One region of the Streptosporangium sp. NPDC001681 genome, then DNA from elsewhere that is predicted to be linked to it. Evidence: riboswitches for the same ligand, from Rfam matches in the RefSeq annotation. Region 1 holds a riboswitch; each other region holds the start of a gene.
What was found. A riboswitch is a leader RNA that binds a small molecule or an ion and turns the genes downstream of it on or off. The one in region 1 is predicted to bind cyclic di-AMP.
Positions count from the first base shown of each region.

Region 2: linked by a shared signal. The riboswitch ahead of ABT130_RS37135 (coiled-coil domain-containing protein) and the one ahead of ABT130_RS25865 (C40 family peptidase) in region 1 are both predicted to bind cyclic di-AMP.
Region 3: linked by a shared signal. The riboswitch ahead of ABT130_RS21055 (CHAP domain-containing protein) and the one ahead of ABT130_RS25865 (C40 family peptidase) in region 1 are both predicted to bind cyclic di-AMP.
Region 4: linked by a shared signal. The riboswitch ahead of ABT130_RS39680 (hypothetical protein) and the one ahead of ABT130_RS25865 (C40 family peptidase) in region 1 are both predicted to bind cyclic di-AMP.

Region 1 is NZ_JBEOZN010000061.1:657-5,957, reverse strand. It holds gene ABT130_RS25880 (hypothetical protein) at 131-316, opposite strand; gene ABT130_RS25875 (RDD family protein) at 972-2,039, opposite strand; gene ABT130_RS25870 (amino-acid N-acetyltransferase) at 2,268-2,921, opposite strand; cyclic di-AMP (ydaO/yuaA leader) riboswitch at 3,257-3,404, shown strand; gene ABT130_RS25865 (C40 family peptidase) at 3,497-4,459, shown strand; gene ABT130_RS25860 (helix-turn-helix domain-containing protein) at 4,795-4,995, opposite strand.
Region 2 is NZ_JBEOZN010000119.1:18,653-23,953, forward strand. It holds gene ABT130_RS37120 (HD domain-containing protein) at 1-235, shown strand, start outside; gene ABT130_RS37125 (DeoR/GlpR family DNA-binding transcription regulator) at 322-1,122, shown strand; gene galT (galactose-1-phosphate uridylyltransferase) at 1,119-2,198, shown strand; cyclic di-AMP (ydaO/yuaA leader) riboswitch at 2,271-2,407, shown strand; gene ABT130_RS37135 (coiled-coil domain-containing protein) at 2,477-3,385, shown strand; gene ABT130_RS37140 (hypothetical protein) at 3,496-3,690, shown strand; gene ABT130_RS37145 (hypothetical protein) at 3,744-4,199, opposite strand; gene ABT130_RS37150 (LacI family DNA-binding transcriptional regulator) at 4,555-5,301, opposite strand, start outside.
Region 3 is NZ_JBEOZN010000044.1:903-6,203, forward strand. It holds gene iscB (RNA-guided endonuclease IscB) at 1-609, shown strand, start outside; gene ABT130_RS21050 (mycothiol transferase) at 551-1,054, shown strand; gene ABT130_RS21055 (CHAP domain-containing protein) at 1,074-1,784, opposite strand; cyclic di-AMP (ydaO/yuaA leader) riboswitch at 1,803-1,941, opposite strand; gene ABT130_RS21060 (TetR family transcriptional regulator C-terminal domain-containing protein) at 2,435-2,635, opposite strand; gene ABT130_RS21065 (hypothetical protein) at 2,683-3,723, shown strand; gene ABT130_RS21070 (DUF6716 putative glycosyltransferase) at 3,861-5,045, shown strand.
Region 4 is NZ_JBEOZN010000139.1:11,954-17,254, forward strand. It holds gene ABT130_RS39665 (carbohydrate ABC transporter permease) at 1-118, shown strand, start outside; gene ABT130_RS39670 (carbohydrate ABC transporter permease) at 115-954, shown strand; gene ABT130_RS39675 (DUF4253 domain-containing protein) at 1,119-1,919, shown strand; cyclic di-AMP (ydaO/yuaA leader) riboswitch at 2,318-2,469, shown strand; gene ABT130_RS39680 (hypothetical protein) at 2,705-3,682, shown strand; gene ABT130_RS39685 (hypothetical protein) at 3,784-4,155, opposite strand; gene ABT130_RS39690 (roadblock/LC7 domain-containing protein) at 4,168-4,554, opposite strand; gene ABT130_RS39695 (hypothetical protein) at 4,616-5,301, opposite strand, start outside.

The DNA.
Region 1 (5,301 bases):
AAAATTTGGCGACGACTCCCGAGCCACGCGGGTGTCCGCCCGATCAGTCTGGAACCGCCCACAGATGACCATAGCGCCACCGGACGGCGACGTGCGTCAGCAGGGGCGACCAGGCCCGTCGCTCTCCAGCCTAATGCTTCTCTCCAGCCGCCTTACCGGTTGCAGTCGTAAAGCCGCAGGGAAAAACCGACAGGATGATCAGGTGATCATCGTCGCCTTCGGAAATACCAATGCCCGCCCGCTCTCCGGCCGCTGCGCCACCGGCCTCGGAGGGGCGAAGCCCCTGGTGGGAGAGCCTTCCCACCAGGATGAACAACGCCTTGTCACGGAACCGGAGATCACCGCGGGCGGTTCATCGCGAGAATGTCCACCGTCGGCAGAACACCTGGATGGAGAGCGGCTCGCTTCATCACCCGGGCGGCAGCCGATGCGACGCAAGCCTGCGGAACAAGACGGATCTTCAACGCTTTCTTACCAAGAGTACGACCCACTCTGGCGTGGAGTACATAGTCGTAGACCGTATAACCACCAAAGACGATGGGCTCACGGGACAACCCGGGCAACACCACACACCCATGATCCAGCTCCGCGAGAAGACCCCTGAACGCGCGACGGAAGGTGAAGGAGAGAAACCCGCGGGCCGTCACCGGGGATGCGGGAGGCGGGCCGCTCCCACCATTCGATGACTGGTGTGCGAACCCTCGACGGGGGCAGATCCGGCATTGGCGTCTCATAGCGGCTTGCGGGCTCTCCTGAGCCCCTTGTCCGGCCTCAAACACGAATATTCCGCCGGAGCACGCCGGGGTTCGATCATAAGTCCCCCCGCGTCGCCCATGGCGCGGCAAATGATTTTTACGCTTCCGTGGCTTCCGCGGCCGAGACGGTTACCCACCCCTAACGGTCTCCGTTTTTCTGGTCCGGGCGCGAAATCGGGGCCGGCGGTTCAACCGCCGGCCCCGATTTACCCGGAACTACTTGATCTTGACGACGACCGTCCCGGCCACCTTGTCGTGCAGCGCCTGCTGCAGGGGCTTGTCCCACAGCAGCCACAGCACGTTCACGAGGCTGAAGATGTTGACGATCCAGCCGAGGAGGGGGATCCAGCTCAGGAACTGCGGGCCGAAGAACACACCGCCGCGCTTGAGCGCGACGTCGGAACTGAGCCCGCCCGGCGGCAGGGTGCTGCCGACGGGCACGATCTTGATGCCCATGACCATCTTGCCGACGGTCTGCCCACCCCTACTGATCATGAAGAACTCGTAGGCGAAGTAGATCGCCGCGCTGACCAGGGAGATGAGAAGGCTCGCGAGGAAGACGCCGCTCCCGTCGGTGCTGGCGCCCGTCGCGAGGTTGAAACTGGGAGCCGTAACCAGGAGGCCGGTCAGCACCGCACTGATGATCACCCCCGGGATCGCCAGAATGATCGCGTCGATGATCCGCGCCACCAGGCGCTGCCACCACTCGGCGAGCGGGCCGGGAGCGCCGGGGGGACCACCGTAAGGCTGGCCGTACCCCTGCTGCCCGTACTGCTGCTGCCCGTAGCCGGGCTGCTGGCCGTAACCCGGCTGCTGGCCGTAGTCGGGCTGCTGCCCGTACTGCTGCTGGCCATAGTCGGGCTGCTGCTGACCGTACTGCTGCCCGTAACCCGGCTGGGACGGCTGCTGCTGGCCGTAACCGGGCTGCTGGCCGTAGCCGGGCTGCTGCTGACCGTACTGCTGCTGCCCGTAACCCGGCTGGGACGGCTGCTGCTGCCCGTAACCGGGCTGCTGGCCGTAGCCGGGCTGCTCGTGGGACGCCTGCTGCCCGTAGCCGGGCTGCTGACCGTACGCGCCGGTCCCGCCCTGCTGGCCATAGCCCTGCTGCTGGCCGTACGCGTCCGTCCCGCCCTGCTGACCGTACGACTGCTGCTGCCCATACCCCTGCTGGCCGTACGACTGCTGCCCATACCCCTGCTGCTGGCCGTAGCCCTGCTGACCATAGCCGGGCTGGGTCTGCCCGGGGCCGGTGTTCGGCTGCGATCCCTCCGACCGATATCCCATGATCGTCACATCGGGGTCGGGTTCGCCAGGGGAACGCCCCGGGTTGTACTGCCCGTAATCCGGCTGTCCCGAAGGTGTACGACTGCGCTCGGGATCATCCTGTGGATACGGCGGCTGTCCGTTGCTCACCGCGTCACCTCACTTAGACTGCGCATGTGGCAAATGTCAGACGCACATGCTTGCTGCTGCACAAGGTATCGACATAGGAATCAACAGTCACCTTTCCCGTCAGTCATCTCTAAAGTCATCAGAGTCTGGCTCGTGTGTCAGGTGCAGCAGCATCCGGGTGTTTCCCAAGGTATTGGGCTTGACGTGCTCCAGATCGAGGAACTCCGCGACGCCCTCGTCGTAGGAGGCGAGAAGTTCGGCGTAGACCTCCGGGGCGACCGGTGTGCCCTGGATCTCCTGAAATCCGTGCCGGGCGAAGAAGCCGACCTCGAAGGTCAGGCAGAAGACCCTGCGCAGGCCCAGCTCGGCGGCCGTGCGGATGAGCACCGAGACGATCCGATGGCCGATTCCCATTCCCCTGCGGGTCGGATCGACGGCAACGGTCCGAATTTCGGCAAGATCCTCCCAGAGAACATGAAGCGCCCCGCAGCCGAGGATTATCCCCTCCGCGTCAGTCGCGACCCAGAACTCCTGGATGTCCTCGTACAGGGTGACGGTGGCCTTCTCCAGCAGGCGCGGGCCGACTCCACCGTAGGTGTCGACGAGCCGCCTGATGGCACGGACGTCCGGGGTGCGGGCACGGCGGACCGTGACCGCCGGGGTGGCGCCGGGAACGGGTGACCCCCGCTCCTCTCCCTCGGATCCGGTTCGCCGCTCCCCCTCTTTCCCGGGATTCGCGAACGGCACGGGAGAATGCTCCGCAAGCTGCTCCATGACCGATCAGCGTACGTCCTCTCCGGCCTTCAATTACGGCTCATCCTTAACTCTCGCCCCGGGGGCATCACATGACCCTTGGTAGTTGGATTACCACGCTGGGCGCACGACGTCTCCAATGTGTCGCAGCTCATCTTTGGCACGGTCCCGGACCTGGGAAGACCCGCGCCGCGCCCGCCGCGAGGAAGGCAAAGGCAGCGTAATGGCCATGTTGATCATATTGGCATGTGATCTTTCCGTGACATTTCAGTTGCGAAACCTCTACTGAGTTCGCAGTTCTGGTTGAGCAGGAACCACGAGTGCACTAATCTCCGTGCTCGATGTCAGAGACGTAAAAGCCTGACCCGCCGAATCTCCCGACCAGGGGAACCGGGGACCCACCACGTCCTTCGGGGTGAATCCGAGTGCCACCGGTGCACCCGGTAGGGCTGCCTCCGGCCCGAACCCGTCAGCTAACCCGGTAGGCGGCCGAGGAGAGGAGCCCGTTGGTGAAGCGCATGCGCGACCGCGCAGGAGAGCACGCGGGCGGCGACGCCCGCTGTCGAGAACGCGCGCCGCGGAGGCGGAGTCGCCGCATGGCGGTCATCGGCCTGGCGTTCGCCATCATGACCCTCGGCACCCCCCTGGTCTCGGCCACGGCGGATCCCGAGCCCAGCCTCCAGCAACTGGCCAAGCAGGCCGAGAAGCTGCACGAGGAGATCGGCACGCTCGCCGAGCAGTACAACGGCGAGCGGGTCAGGCTCAAGCAGGCCCAGCGAGCCGCGGAAAGCGCCAAGAAGACCCTCGCGACGAGCGAGTCGGAGCTCGCGACCCGGCGTGCCAAGGCCACCCTCCTCGCGCAGAGCAACTACATGTCCGGCGGCCTGAACTCCGGGCTCGCCTTCACCCAGGCGACCGACCCCGACACCTTCCTCGACCAGGCCACCACCAACTACGCCCTCCAGCAGCAGCAGAGCGAGGAGGTCGCCCAGGTCGGCCGGGCGATCGAGGCCGCCGAGCGGGCTCAGGCCGGCGCCAAGGCGAGGACCTCAGAGGTCAAGGTGCTCCTGGAGGAGATCGAGGGCAAGCGCAGCAAGATCGAGCGACTGGTCGCGCGGGTCGAGAGCGACCTGTTCAGCGAGGTACGCACCAGGGCCGTCAGCAACAGGGGTGCCCGGGTGAAGGTCGACGTGCCCATCGTGGGCAGCGGCAAGGCGGCGGAGGCGGCCCGCTGGGCGCTCACCCAGCAACTCAAGCCGTACGTCTGGGGCGCCGAGGGCCCCAACTCCTTCGACTGCTCCGGGCTGGTCATGTGGGCCTACCAGAAGGTCGGCATCAGCCTGCCGCACTACACCGGCAACCAGTGGACCGCGGGCACCCACATCTCCAAAAACGACCTGCGCCCGGGCGACCTGGTCTTCTTCTACAGCGACCTGCACCACGTCGGGATCTACATCGGCGCGGGCCTGATGGTCCACGCGCCCCGGACGGGTGACGTCATCCACATCGCCACGATCGACAACCGGCCCTTCGCCGGCGGGGTGCGGATCGCCGACTGAGCGGCTGAGCCGGGCCGGTCACGGATCGCGAGCCGCCCGGCCCTTGGCCGGGCGGCGAATCCTGCCGTGCCGAGGGCCGGTCAGACGGGTACCCCGCAGACTTGCGCCCCTCGGACGGTGCCCGCAGGTGCGGTGAGGCGCCGGCTTGACCGCGGTGGGCAGAGTATCCGCGAGACAGGGCCTGTGAGCCCTGCCAGGTGGGTCCTGCCGTGGCGAGGATCGGTCAGGTGGCGCCTTGCAGGGCGGAGGAGGAAGCCTCAGCGTGCCGCGGTGACCGACGGCAACGCGGCGGGGCGCCCCCTGACCGCGGTGGGCAGAACAGCCAAGGGCAGGGCCTAGATCAGGCGGCGGCGGGCCGCCCAGGCCACGGCCTCGATCGCCGTGGCGACACCGATGCGGTCACAGATGCCTCTGAGCCTGCGCCTGACGGTCCGGCCGCTGATATCGAGGCGGCGGCCCACCCTGTCGACGGTGACGCCCTTGGCGAGTTCAGCCAGCAGCACGAGGTCGTCGTCACTGAGACCGATATCACTCATGCCCAGGGGGCTGTCGCCATGGCGAGAATCCACTTCTGGATATGCCATCAAGAGTCACTCCCCCCACTCTGGAAACCGGGCGCGAGACGCCGGAAATGAATACCGTCCGCCAGGAACGGTAAACGCCTTGTTCAAAGGTCGTCAAGTTCTACTCTTCATAGCGCGCGCCCACTATTGACATACTAGGTGCTACGTGAAGTACTCATGATATGTCAGTGCCTTTGGGGTTAAGTCACGGCCGTGCCCCCGCACGAGCCCGCAGGTGCCCCCCTGGCTGCGACAACAGAAGTCCTGGCAGAACAAGGT
Region 2 (5,301 bases), on a different contig from region 1:
GGACGGGGCCGTGCTGTCCGACGCGGACCTGGCGATCCTGGGCGCGTCGCCGGAGGTCTACGCCGCCTACGCGACCGCCGTGCGCGAGGAGTACGCCTTCGTGCCCGACGACGCTTTCAGGTCCGGCAGGGCCGCGGTGCTGCGCTCGCTGCTCGATCTTGCGGCGATCTTCCACATCGCCGATCTGGAGGAGGCGGCGCGGGCGAACATCATGGCGGAGCTTGAGCGGCTGTGAGCAGATGACCACCATAATTCAACAGTATTTCCCGATACTCGCCGTGGTATTTTGGTGGAATCTGGTGAATTAAAGGGAGTGAGTCAATGCTCGCCCAGCAGCGGCAGCAGGCGATCCTGGAGAGGGTGCGGAGCAGGGGCGGGGTCAGGGTCGCCGATCTCGTCCGGGAGCTCGGCGTGTCCGACATGACGATCCGGCGCGACCTTGAGGTGCTCTCCGAGCGCGGGCTGGTGGAGAAGGTCCACGGTGGCGCCACCGCCACCGGGTCCGGCTCGACCGAGGAACCGGGCTTCGCCGCCAAGTCGGCGCGCCAGCAGGCGGAGAAGGAGACGATCGCCCAGCAGGCCGCCCGGCTCGTCCGGCCCGCCACCGCCATCGCACTCTCCGCGGGAACCACGACCTGGACGCTCGCCCACCACGTGACCGACGTGCCCGAGCTGACCGTGATCACCAACTCGATCCGGATCGCCGACGTCTTCCACCGCTCCCCCAGGGCCGATCGCACGGTCGTGCTCACCGGCGGGGTCCGCACCCCCTCCGACGCGCTGGTCGGCCCGGTCGCGGTCACGGCGATCCGGGGACTCCACGTCGACACCCTCTTCCTCGGCGTGCACGGGATGAGCGCCCGAGCCGGGTTCACCACACCCAACCTGCTGGAGGCCGAGACCAACCGTGAGCTGGTCGCCTCCGCACACCGCCTGGTGGTGCTCGCCGACCACACCAAGTGGGGCACGGTCGGCATCAGCACGATCGCCGAACTGGCCCAGGCCCACATCGTGGTCACCGACTCCGGCCTGGCCGAGGAGGCCCGCGAGGAGCTCGCCGCCTCGGTGGGAGAGCTGATCATCACAGAGCCACAGCAGGAGAGCGAGAGCGTCGGCCGATGAAGCGTACGATCACCCATCTGGCCGACGGCCGGGAGCTGTTCTACTTCGACCGCCGCGACGACGCCGACCGCGGAGCGGTCGACGGACGCGACCTGCCGCCCCGCCCCACCGCCTCCGAGTTGCGTTACGACCCGCTGACCGAGGAGTGGATCGCGGTGGCCGGACACCGCCAGGGCCGCACCTTCCTGCCTCCGGCCAGCGAGTGCCCGCTCTGCCCTTCCACCTCCGGCAACCTCACCGAGATCCCCTCCGCGGCCTACGACGTGGTGGTCTTCGAGAACAGGTTCCCCTCGTTCTCCACCTATCTGGGCGACTATCAGCAGGTCGGCGGGTTGAGCGAGGTCCGTCCCGGGATCGGTCGCTGTGAGGTGGTCTGTTTCACCTCCGAGCACGACTCCTCGTTCGCGATGCTCCCCCCCGAGCAGGTGGAGCTGGTCATGGAGGCCTGGATCGACCGTACGGCGGAGTTGTCGGCGATGCCGGGCGTGGAGCAGGTGTTCTGTTTCGAGAACCGGGGAGCCGAGATCGGCATCACCCTGGCCCACCCGCACGGCCAGATCTACGCCTACCCCTACGTGACCCCGCGCACCAAGCTGACCCTCGGGGCGGCCGGGCGCCACCGGGAGCGGACCGGCGGCAACCTGTTCGCCGACGTGCTCGCCGCGGAGCGGGAGGCCGGGGTCCGGGTGGTGGCCTCGAACGAGCACTGGACGGCGTTCGTCCCGGCCGCGGCGCGCTGGCCGGTGGAGGTTCATCTCTACCCCCACCGGCAGGTCCCCGACCTGGTCGGGCTGGAGCCCGCGGAGCGCGCGGCGTTCGGACCGCTCTACACCGACGTGCTCCGCCGCCTCGACGCGTTGTTCGGTGTGCCGATGCCCTATATCGCGGCCTGGCACCAGGCGCCGGTCAACACCGGTCGTGACCTGTCGTACACGCACATGGAGCTGTTCAGCATCCGCCGCGCGCCGAACAAGCTGAAATATCTCGCCGGCTCCGAGTCGGCCATGGGTGCCTTCGTGAACGACGTGCTGCCCGAGGAGACAGCACACCTTCTGCGCTCTGTTGTCACGAACTAATCACCAATTGGTCTCGTCTTGAAGTCGCGTGACCCTGTGTTTACCACTACTATCCTTCCCACATCGGCTGCAACAGCCGATATGCCTAATCCCAGGCGCATCGCCCGGGAGCCGGGGAACCACCGCACCTGGGGTGAAACCACTTCGGTGGAAGGGCGTTCTCCAGCCCGAACCCGTCAGCTAACCCGGTAGGCGGAAGGAGAGGAGAGTTCGTGGCGGCCCCGTCCCCCACGTTCCGTCGGCATGCGGTTCTGGCCCTTTGTTTGAGCCTGGTCGCCATGTTCACCCTCGGTGCCCCCACCGCGGGAAGCGCGGAGCCCAAGCCGACCGAGGCCAAGCTCCGCGCCGAGCTGGCCAAGCTCGGCAAGAAGGTCGACGGGCTGATCGAGGCATACGCGGCCAAGCGCGAGTCCCTCAAGAAGGCGCAGAAGGCCGAAGCCGTCGCCAAGCAGAACCTGGCCAGGGCCTCCGACCTCTACGCCAGGGCGGAGAAGCAGGTCGACTCCATAGTCCAGCTCCGCTACCAGAGCAGCATCGGAGGCCTGCCCGCGCTGCTGTTCGCCGACGACATGGGGGGAGCCGCGGTGATGGAGCAGCTCACCGCCCAGCAGAGCGCGCACCTGCAGGGCTTCGCCGAGAGCTTCGAACGCAGGAAGAGGGCGACCGAGACGGCCGCCAGGCTCACCGACGAAATCAGGGAGGAGGCCAAGGAGATGCAGACCCAGCGTGACGAGGTCGAAGATCTGATCAAGGACATCAAGAACAGGCTCGACCAGCTCGCCCCCGTCGGCTCCGGGCGCCGCGCCGACGGCAGCTGGGCCCCGCAACTCCCCACCGGCGCCGACAACATCACCGACCGGACCCGGATCATGCGTGAGGCCGTCAAGAGACGCTTCGACCTCCCGTACGCCGTCGGTTGCTACCGGTCCGCGAACGACGGCGGCGAGCACCCCCTCGGCCGCGCCTGCGACTTCATGATGAGCACCGGCGGCACGATGCCCTCAGCCGCCAACCTCCGGCTCGGCGACGAGATCGCCGCCTGGGCCATCAAGAACAAGTCCAAGCTCGGAGTGAAGTACGTGATCTGGCGCCAGCGCATCAACCACGGCTCCGGCTGGAGAACCATGTCCAACCGCGGCGGCATCACCGCCAACCACTACGACCACCCGCACATCTCGATGTACTGAGCCGCCAGGCTCCTGAACTGCGGTGATCTCGCTGTAATCCCCTCTCAGGACACAGCGAGGTCCCCGAGACCCGGCACGATTCAGTCACTGGCGTTCGATTGGATGGGCGTATGACTGATCACGATGTGGCCCGTCTGCTGCCCGGTGTCCCGATGCTCCGCGACCTGTGCCGGTCCATGGCGGTGCTGGAGGCCATCCTGAGCCCGGAGTGGGAGAGCCGCTACCACTCCTTCGACGCGGGTTGGAGCCCGAGGGCGGAGATGGCTTACACGATCACACACCACCGACCCGCAACCACCACCTGAGCAGGGCGAGATGCCGCTGGCGAGGTATCTGCCCTTCCCTACGGATCTGGTGGTCAGGTGTCGTACAAGCCGTCCCAGGGTTCGTAGAAGCCGAGGTTGTTCGGGTAGAGCTCGGCGTGTTCGGTGCCTTCGAAGGTCTCGATGACGAGGCCGAAGAGCACGCCGTCGACTTCGCGGCGAAAGGGCCGGATGGCGATGTCGCCGAAGCGGAGGCCGGGGAGGGCATCGAGCCACTGCTTCAGCCGCTCCTGCGCTGCGTCGACGGCGGCCCGGTGGTTGTCGTCGGTCCCGGTGCGCTCGATGCGGGAGTCGAGGTGGTGGCCGGCGGCGTCGAAGGTGTGCAGGACGGCGTGCCAGCGTTTGTGCGCCTGCCAGTCGTCGGTGTGCGTGTAGCCCTCGGGGAAGGCGGCGACGACGGAGCCGAGGAACTGCCCGCCCTCCCAATGGCCGATGGTGTCGGTGTGGTAGTCGGGTTCGTAGCTGATGGGGATGATCTCGGGGACTGCCATGTGCGGGAGAGTAGCGATCGGGTCCGACATAGCCTTTGCACTGCGCATGACCCTGCTAACGGAAGTGCTGACACCGTCCCTGGACGCGAGTGGACATCCACAGAAGACGATTGTGTCGGGCCCGGCGCGGTGGCCGTCCGGAATCACTCAGACCGAGGAGGGCAGGGCACATCCAGGGCACATGGGTACGAGAAGCAGCAGGAAACGATGAGAACCAATGAACGCCGAAAGCCCAGCTCAGAACGCCTTCTAGGAGATCGCCGCAGGTCGTTCACGCGGGGCTGAGGACGGCCCGGAACTCACAACCTCCGCGGCCGAGACGCACGCGCTCCCCCGGTGGGCGGCCCTAAGCGGGTCAGTTGCGGCCGGTGGAGCCCTCGGGTGGGACGGGGGCGGTGGAAGCGCGTACCACCAGTTCGGTGGCGAGTTCGACGTGGTGGGAGTCGACTCGTTCGCCTGCCGCCAGGCGCAGGGCCGTGCGTACGGCGACGCCGCCCATCTCTCGCAGCGGCTGGCGTACGGTGGTCAGCGGGGGCGAGGCCATGCAGGCGACCTGGGTGTCGTCGAAGCCGACGATGCTGAGGTCCTCGGGCACGCGCAACCCTCGCGCCCTGGCCGCCTCCAGCACGCCGAGCGCGATGTCGTCGCAGCCGGTGAAGATGGCGGTGGGGACCTCAGGCAGGTCGAACAGGGCCGCGCCGCCCGTCACACCCTCCTGGTAGCGGAAGTGCCCCGCCCGTACGTAACCCGGAGGAACCGAAGCGCCTGCGGCCTCCATGGCGGCGCGGTAGCCGTGTAGCCGGGCCTGGTTGCAGGCGGCGGTGGCCGGGCCGCCGAGGTAGGCGATGCGCCGATGTCCGAGCGCGAGCAGGTGCTGCGTCGCGGCCAGGCCCCCGGCGAAGTTCGTCGAGCCGACGCTGGTGACCCCCCTGGTCTGCGGCAGGTTCAGCGGGTCGATCACGACCAGTGGCAACCGCACGCGGGACAGGGCGGCGAGCTGCCCGGCGGTCAACTCGCTGGTGATGGCGATCAGGGCCCGCCGTCCGGCCGTGACCAGGCCGCGCGCCCAGGCTCCGGCGCGGTCGGCGTTCGTCCGGATGCT
Region 3 (5,301 bases), on a different contig from region 1:
AAGCCCGCACTCCTGGCGAAGATCCTCAAGCAGGCAAAAGCACCACTGCATGACGCCGCCGCCGTCAACACCACCCGCTGGGCCCTGTGGCAGGCGCTGGAGGCCACCGGCCTGCCCGTGGCAGGCGCCTCCGGCGGGCGCACCAAATGGAACCGCTCCCGCACCGGCGCCCCGAAGTCCCACACGTTGGACGCGTTGCACGTCGGCGAACTGGAGAGCGTGACTGCCTGGCCGTCCACGGTCCTGGTGGTCACGGCGACCGGTCGCGGCACCTACGCCCGCACCGTCCCCGACCGATACGGGTTCCCCCGTCTTGCCCGGCCACGGAGCAAACTGCACCACGGCTTCCAAACCGGCGACCTGGTCCGGGCAAACGTCCCGGCAGGCAAGAAGGCCGGGGTTCACACCGGCCGGGTCGCCGTCCGCACCACCGGAAGCTTCAACATCACCACCCGGCACGGCACCGTGCAGGGCATCGGCCACCGCCACGTTCGCATGCTCCAGAGAGCGGACGGCTACGGCTACGCAACCCATTCAGAAACGCGGCACCGTGCCGCGTTTCCTCCCCCGTCTGAAGGCGGGGGTCTCCACGCTGGAGGTAACCGATGAAATCGCGGGCCTGACCGCCGAGCAGCTCGGAGAAAAGACCGTACCCCCCTCGGAGCCGTCCCTGCTCGGGCTGGTCCGGCACATGGTCGTGGTCGAGCGAAGCCGGTTCCGGAACGTGCTGAACGGAGAGAACCGCCGGAACCTCTGGCGGACCCCGGAATCCGGCGAGCACCCCGAATCCGACGTCGATGGAGCCGGTGTCGATGAGGCGTTCAGGGCCTGGGATGAGGAGTGCGCACACTCTCGCGGCATCGTGGATGCCACCGGGCCGCTGGACGTCACCGCGAAAGGGGCACGACGGCGGGACGATCGATGCGAAGGAGTCGCGAAGGCGGCCGGGGGAACGCCGTCAGGGGCGCCGCTCGAGCGAGCGGCGCCCCTGGGCGAGTGCGGATCGGCCCGCGTTCACCGGCGGGGGGTCGGGTGCCCGCCCCATGGGGGATGACGCGGGCGGCGGGTGTGGATCAGTCGGCGTAGACGGGGTAGCCGTAGCCGACGACCTGGGAGACGGGCCGGATGCGCTGCTCGACGTTGCCGTTGCCGGTGTTGCCCTCGATCGTGGTGATCGTGCCGTCTCCGTTGTCCTTCTTCACGAAGCCGACGTGGTCGATGCCGTCGAGGCTCTTGCCGCCGGCCCAGTCGAAGTAGACGACGGCGCCGGGAGTGGGGGTGGTGCCCCAGTGATGGTTGTTCTTGAACCACTTGGCGTGGGTGACGGTGTAGGCGTCCCAGCCCATCGTGGGCCGGATGCCGGCCATCTCACCGACCCAGGAGACGAACATCGCGCACCAGGGGGCGTTGGCGTAGCCCTGGATGCTGCCGCCGTCACGGGCGACGGTCTCCTTGGCGCGTGGGGAGGACATGTACCACGAGTGGAACTTGGTCCCGCCGCCCTGGGAGTTCTCACGGACGCCGATCTGCTTGGAGGCGAGGTCCAGGACCTGCGCGGCGGAGACCTTGGGCAGCCTCTCGGCCGCGATCTCGAGCGGGGTTCTCGCGGGCCTGTGCTGCGAGACCTCGGAGACCTTCGTCTCGGCGGGCGGGTTCAGAGCGGTGTGGCTGTCGGCCAGGGCTGCGGAGCCCACGGAGCCGGTCGCCAGGACGACGCAGGCGCCCAGGAGGGCGCTCGCCACGCGGGGGGCGCTGAAGGTGGGGGTGAGGCGGTGCTTGGTCATACCGGGGTTCGACTCCTTGCTTCGCTTCCATGCCGCCTACCGGGTTAGCTGACGGGTTCGGGCTGGGAAGTGCCCTACGGCGCGAGAACGCGCTGATTCACCCCAGGAACGTGGTTCCCCGGTTCCGCAGACTTCGCGGATTCGGCGGCCGTGCTCACCGCGGGCGGAGGGGTTCCGCCCAGGTGGAACACGGTCGGGCAATGTGACGGCAATGCTTAGATCTATACAGACCCAGACATTTGCCATGAACAGGACGAACGTACGTCACTCGGACAGACGATTACAAGTAGGACACATTGCCCTGACTTGGTGATACGTCCAAGTCGCGGGGGTACGACGGGGGGTCGCTTGGCCTGGGAAGGAGGCGGGTCGCACCCGTCCTCCGGCCGGTCGCGGCGGGCGGGGGCGCGGCCCCGTCGCGGGCGGGATCCCCTGTTTCCTCGGCGATCCAGCCGTGTGGTACCCGCCGGTGGATCGCCTGACCCGGGGTGGTATGGCGTGATCGGGAGGCTCGCCGGTAAGGGTGTCAGGCCTTAACTCTTTGCAACAAATATTCGATGGTAAAAAGTGTGGAGCGGATGCGTCCTGCTCCCCCGGAAGGCCCGAACAAGATTCGGCGGCCCCGGGGCCCTCCGGCGGCAGGGCGGGCCTCAGCTCTCTTGGCCGGACCAGGAGCGGAACAGCGGGAGCAGGAACCGGTCGACCGTGTCCTCGACGAACTCCCGATCCAGTGGCTTACCGGTGAAGAGCAGCCGGTACCACACCAGTGCCTCCTTGCCCGCCCAGCGACGGTAGATCGTGGCCTTGCGATCGAAAAGACCGCGCGCAAGCACGCGTGGGCGGCTGTTCATCCGTGGTTCCCCGGCGCTTAAGGCCACCGGGTTAGCTTGGGTCAGTCGTGAACGGGTCATCACCCGGCGTGGAGGACGGTCGAGACCACGCGCGGGATCAGGGTTCGGCCATCGCCTGGGTGGAATCCCCGCTGCAGATGCTCTGCGTCGTGGAGGCCCACCACGCGGGGCTGCTCGGTGCCCGCAGCCACCTCGTGCCCAGGGCGAGGCTCCGCCCCCTGGCTGTCACCGGGCGCGAGCTCGGGCGCCTCACCCTGCCGCCGGGCCTGGAGCTCACCGCCGCTCGGCCGGACATGCCCAGGCCGCGCCGGGGCGTGACCTGGGCGGTGGGCGACGCCTTCTCCGGCAAGGTCCAGTTCCGCTGGCTCACCGGGCGCCCCGGCCGTATCGTGATCGTCGACGACGGGCTGGCCACCATCAGGCTCCTGGAGTTGCTCGTCGGCCACGCGGGTACGCCCCTGCTGAGGGCCCGGGGGAAGGCGGGACGGCTCAGAACCGCCCTCGGCGCGGCGGCCGGACTCAGGTTGCGCGCCGCGGCCCGCTCGGGGCGGCTGTCGATCTTCACGGCGCTGCCCGTTCCCGCGGACCTGGCGAAGGCCGTACGGGCGAGAGGGGCCGAGCTGATCACCCACGACTTCGCCTGGCTGCGGTCGCAGCCGCTGCGCGTGCCCCGTCCCAAGGAGCTCACGGTCGTCCTCGGCACCTCGCTGGTCCGCAACGGCCTGATCCACCGCGACCACTACCTCGGCTGGCTGGCCGCTCTCGGCTCGGCCGGGCCGGTGGCCTACTTCCCGCACCGCAGGGAGGACCCCCACGATCTCGCCAAGGTCGGGGAGCAGCCCGGGATCACCGTCTACGGCGGTGGGATCCCCGCCGAGATGACCCTGCGCGGGCTGGCCGCCGGGCAGCGGGTACTGAGCCTGCCGTCCACCGCGGTCACCTCCCTGCGGGTCCTGCTCTCGGCCAGGGGCGTCCCGGTCGAGACGGTGGACGTCCCGGACGAGTGGTGGACGGTGGAGGCGGCCCCCTCGCTCCGCTCCCACCTGTCGATGTTCGCCCATCACGACACGGGAGCCACCGGGGCATGACCTCGTGACCTCGTGACCCCGCGGCCGGAGGCCGGTGGCGTGCCGCCCCGGGATGCGAGCCGCGCCGGGTCCGCCCATGTGAAATCGGATATGAAGCGGGGGATCCCCGTTGGAGGTTCTCGTTGAAGGTCCTGGCCGTGGCCGACTCTGACTCCTACCTGAAGTGGGCGGCCTGCCTGCTGCGGGACCTGCCCTCGGGATGCACGAGGGAACTGGCGGTCATCCGCACCCCCATCACCCCGTCCCCGGCGCAGATCAGTGCCGCGGTCGCGGGCTCGGCGGCGGATCCGCCGGTGCTCTCGGCCCGCGCGCTGCGCCGGGCCGCCGAGCGGCTCGGGCCCGATGTGGTGCTCGCCGCCTGCACGGGGCCCGTGGTGGACGTGCTGGTCGGCGAGGTGCTGGCCGGGTTGCGGCCACGGCCGGTGTTCGTCTCGGGCCTGCCCGGCATCTCCGTCCCCGCCACCGAGAAGGCCTGGCTGTTCCGCAGCGGATGCGAGCTGTTCGTGCTGCACAGCGGGCGGGAGGTCGAGGAGTTCTCGGCGATGGGCCGCGAGCTGGGCGGGGGCGGCCAGGTGGGGCTGGCCCGGCTGCCGTTTCTGCGAGGCCAGGAGGAGGTCGCCCGCATCGGGCCGCGGGACCGGGTGGTGTTCGCCACCCAGGCCAAGGTGCCCAAGCGGAGACAGGAGCGCGAGAGCATCCTGCTGGCCCTGGCCGAACTGGCCGGGCGGCGGCCGGATCTGGACGTCGTCGTCAAGCTCCGTGCTCTGGACGGCGAGCGGCAGACCCACAATGAGCGCCACCACTACCAGCGCCTGTGGCAGTCGCTCGTGGAGGAGGGCAGGGTGCGCGCCGGGGCCGTGCGCTTCGCGGTGGGGCCCATGCACGAGCACCTGGCCCACGCGGCCGGGTTCGTCACCGTCAGCTCGACCGCCGCGCTGGAGGCGATCGCCCAGAAGGTGCCCCTGCTGGTGCTGTCGGACTTCGGGGTGGGCGCCGAGATGATCAACCTGGTCTTCGAGGACAGCGGCCTGCTCGGCACCCTCGACGATCTTTCCGCGGGGCGCTTCCTGGACCCGGACGGCGGCTGGTGCAGGGACAACTACTTCCATCCCGGTGACGAGAGCGACTGGGTCTCGCGGATGGTCTCCCTGGTCGGGCAGGCACGCTCGGGACGCCTCGTTCCCGCCAAGTCCCTGCTCGACGGCCCCGAGTACGCCGCCGCCCGCCGTCGCGCCCGGATGCGCGTGGAGGTCCCGCCGAACGTGCTGCGCATCGGCTACCGCGCCAAGCGCCGGATGCGCCGCTACCTGAGTCGTCCGTAGTGCTTTGCCCCTCAGGCCGGAGGGTTGATAACCGTTCCGTCGTGATGGGGCAGGGAACGCTGATTCGCCGTTAACGGCGAATCAGCGCATGCCGGCGTGACCGCGTCAGATACCGCTGGATGAGCGGGAACGGAGCCGGAAGGGTTCGCAAGCCTGTGGAGACCCGATAAGGCCACCCCGGTGGCGCGGGTCGACGAGGCAGGAAGCCGCAGAGGTGCCGCACACGCGGTACTCATGCCGAAGAGCGCGTCAACTC
Region 4 (5,301 bases), on a different contig from region 1:
CTTCGGCTCGTCGGAGTACGGGCTTGGCGCGGCGATCGGCGTCGTCATGACCCTGATCCTGCTCACGGTCACCCTCTTCTACATCCGAGCCCTCTACCGTACGGGGGAGAAGCTGTGAGCAGGTCCCGCCTGGTCGCCAACACCGTGGCGCTGGTCACCGCGTTCGTCACCTTCTTCCCGATCTACTGGATGGTGCTCTCCGCGCTCAAGCCCGCCGGGGAGATCCAGTCACTCCAGGTGCGCCCGTGGACCCTGGCACCCACCTTCGAGCACTTCCAGCGGGTGCTCGGTGGCGAGAACTTCGGCCGCTACCTTCTCAACAGCCTGGGTGTCGCCCTGACCGTCGTCGTCCTGTCCGCGCTGGTGGCCTTTCTCGCCGCGGTCGCGGTGACCCGGTTCCGCTTCCGGTTCCGTACCACCGTGCTGATCATGTTCCTGGTGGCGCAGATGGTGCCGGTGGAGGCGCTCACCATCCCGCTGTTCTTCCTCGTCCGCGACCTCGGCGGGGTGGTGCCCGGCGTGGGCCTCAACACCCTGGGCTCGCTCGTCCTGGTCCACCTGGCGTTCTCGCTGCCGTTCGCCGTCTGGATGATGAGGGGGTTCGTGGCCGCGGTGCCCGAGACGCTGGAGGAGGCTGCGATGATCGACGGCGCGAGCCGGCCGGTGATCCTGTGGCGGATCCTCTTTCCCCTCGTCGCACCGGGACTGGTCGCCACGAGCGTCTTCTCGTTCATCACGGCCTGGAACGACTTCATCTTCGCCAGGACCTTCATCATCTCGGCCAGGGACAACCAGACGCTGCCCTCGGCCCTGCTGGTCTTCTTCAAGCCCGACGAGAACGACTGGGGCGGCATCATGGCGGCCTCGACGCTGATGACCGTTCCTGTGCTGATCTTCTTCGTGGCCGTCCAGCGCAGGCTGGTGGCCGGGCTGGGCGGGGCGGTGAAGGACTGACACCCGCCGGGCTCCGTTCCCCTCTGTACCGATAATTTTTGCCTGGACCAGGGCAGAACTGTCCCTCGGGATGGTTGACAGGCCAAAATTGGTCCGTGGTCAGGATCGGATCGGTAGGAATGAGCGATTGCGAGGGTGGGAGGCTTCCGCCAGTTCTGGGCCAGTTGTTCGCTGACAGGGCCGACGGAAGCAGCGAGGGTGAGGGCCGGAAGCTCTCGGTGGACCTGCCACCGGGTGACGTGGTGTGGCCCGACCCCGGTTACGCTCAGCTCTCCTTTCGTCGCCGTCCGGCGTTCTGGCTCAGCGAGGTGGCCGTCTCAGGTGAGTACTGGGCACGGCTGCGGGCGCAGCACGAGCACTCCGGCCTGTGGCCGGTGCTGCTGGAGGACTCGGTGCAGCCCTGGTCGGCCGGTCAGATCGCCCCGGACACCGCCGTCGAGATCGACAACTACCACGCCGCCGCGTTCATGGCCGAGGTCTGGTCCGACTGGATCGCCAAGGCTCACATCGACCAGCTCGAAATCCTCGACCCCTTCGGAGTCGAATGTCCGGGTCCGGCCCCGGCGGGAAGGCTCGCCGCCGATCCCGGCGTGGTCGCCGACTGGTACGCGGGCCTGGTGGCCGAGCGCAGGACCCCGCTCGGACTCGTCGCGGTCGAGCGCGGGGCCGACGCCCTCGCCGTCATGGGCTGGCAGGGCGCCCTGAACCACAACGAGTGGATGGTCCCGCTCGCGGCGGTGGTACGGAGCTGGGAGGACAGGTTCGGGGTGCGGCTGGTCGGGATGGGGTTCAACACCCTCGACCTCAGCGTCGCCGCGCCCCCGACGACCTCGGAACACGCCCTGCACGTCGCCGCGGAGCACTGGACGTTCTGCCCCGACAGCATCATCCAGGGCGCGGGGAACCTCATCGACTACGCCGAGCAGATCAAGGGCAGGAACGCCTGGTCGTTCTGGTGGGACTGAGCCCGCCCCGGGGTGCCCTTCGTCAAGGGAGGGCTTCCTCGGGGAGCGCGGATTCCCCAATGTGGATCTTTGAGGGGGATCTACCTCGGGGATGCTCTCCCCCCGGGCGTGGAAGGGCTTCGGGCACGGGGCTCGGGGTGTGATCACCCTCGCGCGACTGGGCCCCTCGTGGGCGCGGAAGGCCCTCGGACACGGGTCTCCGGGGTGTGAAACCCGAGATCGGCAAGACGTTCTCGCTGGTAGGGCGGTTGTTGGTGGGACGGGGTCTCCGATGGGGCTTTCTTGAAGCTTGTAGGTAGATCTTCTGGGGTTTTCATGACATTTGCTTTGCTTTGTCCGGTTTCGGTGGGTAGTGTCCACGGATATCGGTTGGCGACCTGCCCTTCACAAGAGGGAGCGGCCGGCCGACGTCGAATCCCACCGGGCCCGCGGGGCCCAGGGAGCCGGGGAACCACTTTCCCGGGGTGAATCCGCCGCGAACGTGCGGCGGTAGGGCAACTCCATCGCCCGAACCCGTCAGCTAACCCGGTAGACGAGCTGGAGAGGAGATCCCCCTCATGGATCACCGCGTCACCGCGTCGGTGCCCGTCCTGCCCGTGCCGACCACCTGAACTTCATCTCTGTCCTTCGTCGCCGCGCCTGAGCGTGGCACCTGGACCGTGCTCCGCGTAGCGATCCGCTGATCTCGCCACGCCGCTTTTCCGAAGAGCGCGTCCCCGCCAGTGCACCCCTTGCCGTGTGTCGCAGCTGGCTGCCCCGTTCCCTCGTGAAAGAGCCCCTTCTTCATGCGTCTTCCCTTTGACCTGCCCAAGAACGGTCTGATCAAGAACCTCTCGTACAAGAACCGTCTCACCACCGCCGCCCTCGTCGGCGCGAGCGTGCTCGTCTCCGGCGGCGTCGCCTCCGCGCTGCCCGCCTCCCCCGCCGTCGCCGCCCCCGCCTCCGCCGCCTCCCCCGGCGCGGACACCGAGGTGGCCGCCAACGAGGTCGTGCTCCTCAAGGGCTCGACCAGGGCCTCCTACTTCTGGGACGACTCCTCGGGCCGGGCCGGCGACACCGGTCTGCCGGCCAGTGGCAAGCCGATGCAGAAGGGCATGATCGCCAGCCCGAGCTGGCCCCTGTTCACCGAGGGCTACGTCGTCTACAAGGGCAAGAAGGCCAAGTTCTTCGTCGGTGACCGCGGTCCCGGCGTGCCCTCCAACGTGGGCGTCATGATCGACCTTGACGCCAAGACCTTCGCCGACCTGACCGGTGGCCGGTTCAACCCCGCCACGCTCGGTGTGGACGGTAACGGCGGCATGGGCCACATCGACGTCAAGTACGTGGTCACCAAGTGGGGTGACGGCGTGGGCAAGAAGAACCACCCCGTGGCGTTCTCCACCGGTGCCTGGCGTTACCGGGACGCGAACCCGGCGAAGCCTCCGCAGACGGTCCTGGTCAAGGCCGAGCAGTCCAAGAAGGCTGTGAAGGCCCAGCAGGTGAGCCAGACGTTCGCCAAGCCCAAGATCATGTCCGAGCCCCTCACCGCGCCCGGGGCGATCGTCGCCGCCAAGCCGGTCGCCCTGTCCGGCGCCGATGCCAAGGCCGCCGAGCAGGGTGTCCGGGACCTGGGCGCCACCGCCCCGGTGGCGGCCGCGACCCCGGCCGGTTCCTCCGCCACCACGGCCGCCACCCTGGCCCTGGTCGGAGTGCTCGCCGCGGGCGGTGCCACCTACCTGGTCGCCGGCCATCTCCGCCGCAGGGCGGTCGCCGAGAAGAGCTGAGGTCCGGCGCGATCGATGAGCTCACCGCCCCGGTAACGCCCGGGCGGTGAGCCCCTGCCGCGGCCCGTGCCCTTTCTGAAAGGGCACGGGCCGCGGCAGGATCAGACCTCGAGCCTCTCCTCGATGCCGCGCAGGATGTGCCGCGCGAGCGCGAGGTTGGCCCGGTTCCGGTCGAGGGCCATGTAGATGAACAGGCCTTTGCCGCTCCGGCCGGAGAGCGGGCGGATCACGTGGTACTGCGTGCCGAGGGTGATGAGGATGTCCTCGATGCCGTCCTTGAGACCGAGCGACTCCATGGTCCGCATCTTGGCCTTGACGACCTCGGTGTTACCCGCGGCCGCCACCTGGAGGTCGAGATCCTTGGAACCGCCGAGCGCGCCCAGCGCCATCCCGCTGTTGTAGTCGACGATGACCGCGCCGATGGCGCCGTCGATCGCCATCATCTCCTTGAGAGAGATGTCCATGTTGCCCATTTCTGTCTCCGATCACTGGGTTATCGACATGCGCGAGGTGATGGCGGCCAATCTGGCCGCCGTCTTGCGACCCTCCAGCCGGAGCAGCCCGAGGTTGGTCCCCGGGCGTGCCAGGACTGTGAGGACGATCTTGGGTCCGGCGGCGTAGCAGGCCGCGTAGCCGTTGGTGCCGGAGATCAGCGTCTCCTCGAAGGTGCCCTTGCCGGCCATGCCCGTCATCCGGCGGCTGAGGGCCAGGAGCGCGGAGGAGAGCGCGCCGGTCTGCTCGGCGGCGGTGTCGCGGCCCAGATCACTGGCCAGGGTCAGGCCGTCGACGCTGCACACGATGCTCCCGTCCACGTCGGGGATGCGCTCTCGCAGCAGCGCCATCTCCCGGCGTATCTCCTCACGCAGTTCCACCGGCACCCTCCTTCCGATCAGCTTCAGCGTCCGCAGCCTTATCGGCGGCATCGAACCAGGCTCAAGTCAGTGCCTCCAATGCGTTCCTGAGCCGGATGAGCAGGTTGACGTCGGTCGGATCCCCGGTGGCTCCGGGGAGCGACGCAGGCGTCGCCAGGGAGCCCGTTCCGGCTGCCGGGATCTCCGTGGCCCCCCTCGTCCGTCTCGGCAGCGGGTCCTGCGCGGCGGGTGCGGCGGCCGTGTCGGGTTCCGGGACGCGCAGCAGCCCACGGGAGGCGAGCTGCCGTACGGCGAGCAGCACCGAGTACGCCGGGCGGCCCAGCTTGCGTGCCAGGTCGGCCGGGGTCGCCGTGGAGTCGGCGCCGACCAGCACCTCCCACTGCAGCGAGCTCAGCACCACCCGCTGGGCGGCGACGCGCCTCCGCGGGACGACCGGGAGCGTGTCCAGCTCCGCGGACGGCCAGGTCTGTTCCAACTGCGCCTTCCTCCGCTTGCACTCCCGGAGCAGGCCGGCCGCGTCGAAGTACCACTGCGGTCCGAGCCAGTGCCGCTCTCCCCGCCGGAACCTGGGCCGGTGCCCGGTCGACTCCAGCAGGAAGTAGCTGGCGTCGAGCACCGTGCTCAGCACGCAGAACTCCAGCTCGCCCTTGGTGAGCAGACCCTGGGCGAGGAGCCGGTCGCCTCCGAGGATCTGCGGGGCGGCGACCGGCGGCTCGCCGCCCCGCAGATCCTCGGTCGCGGACTGCC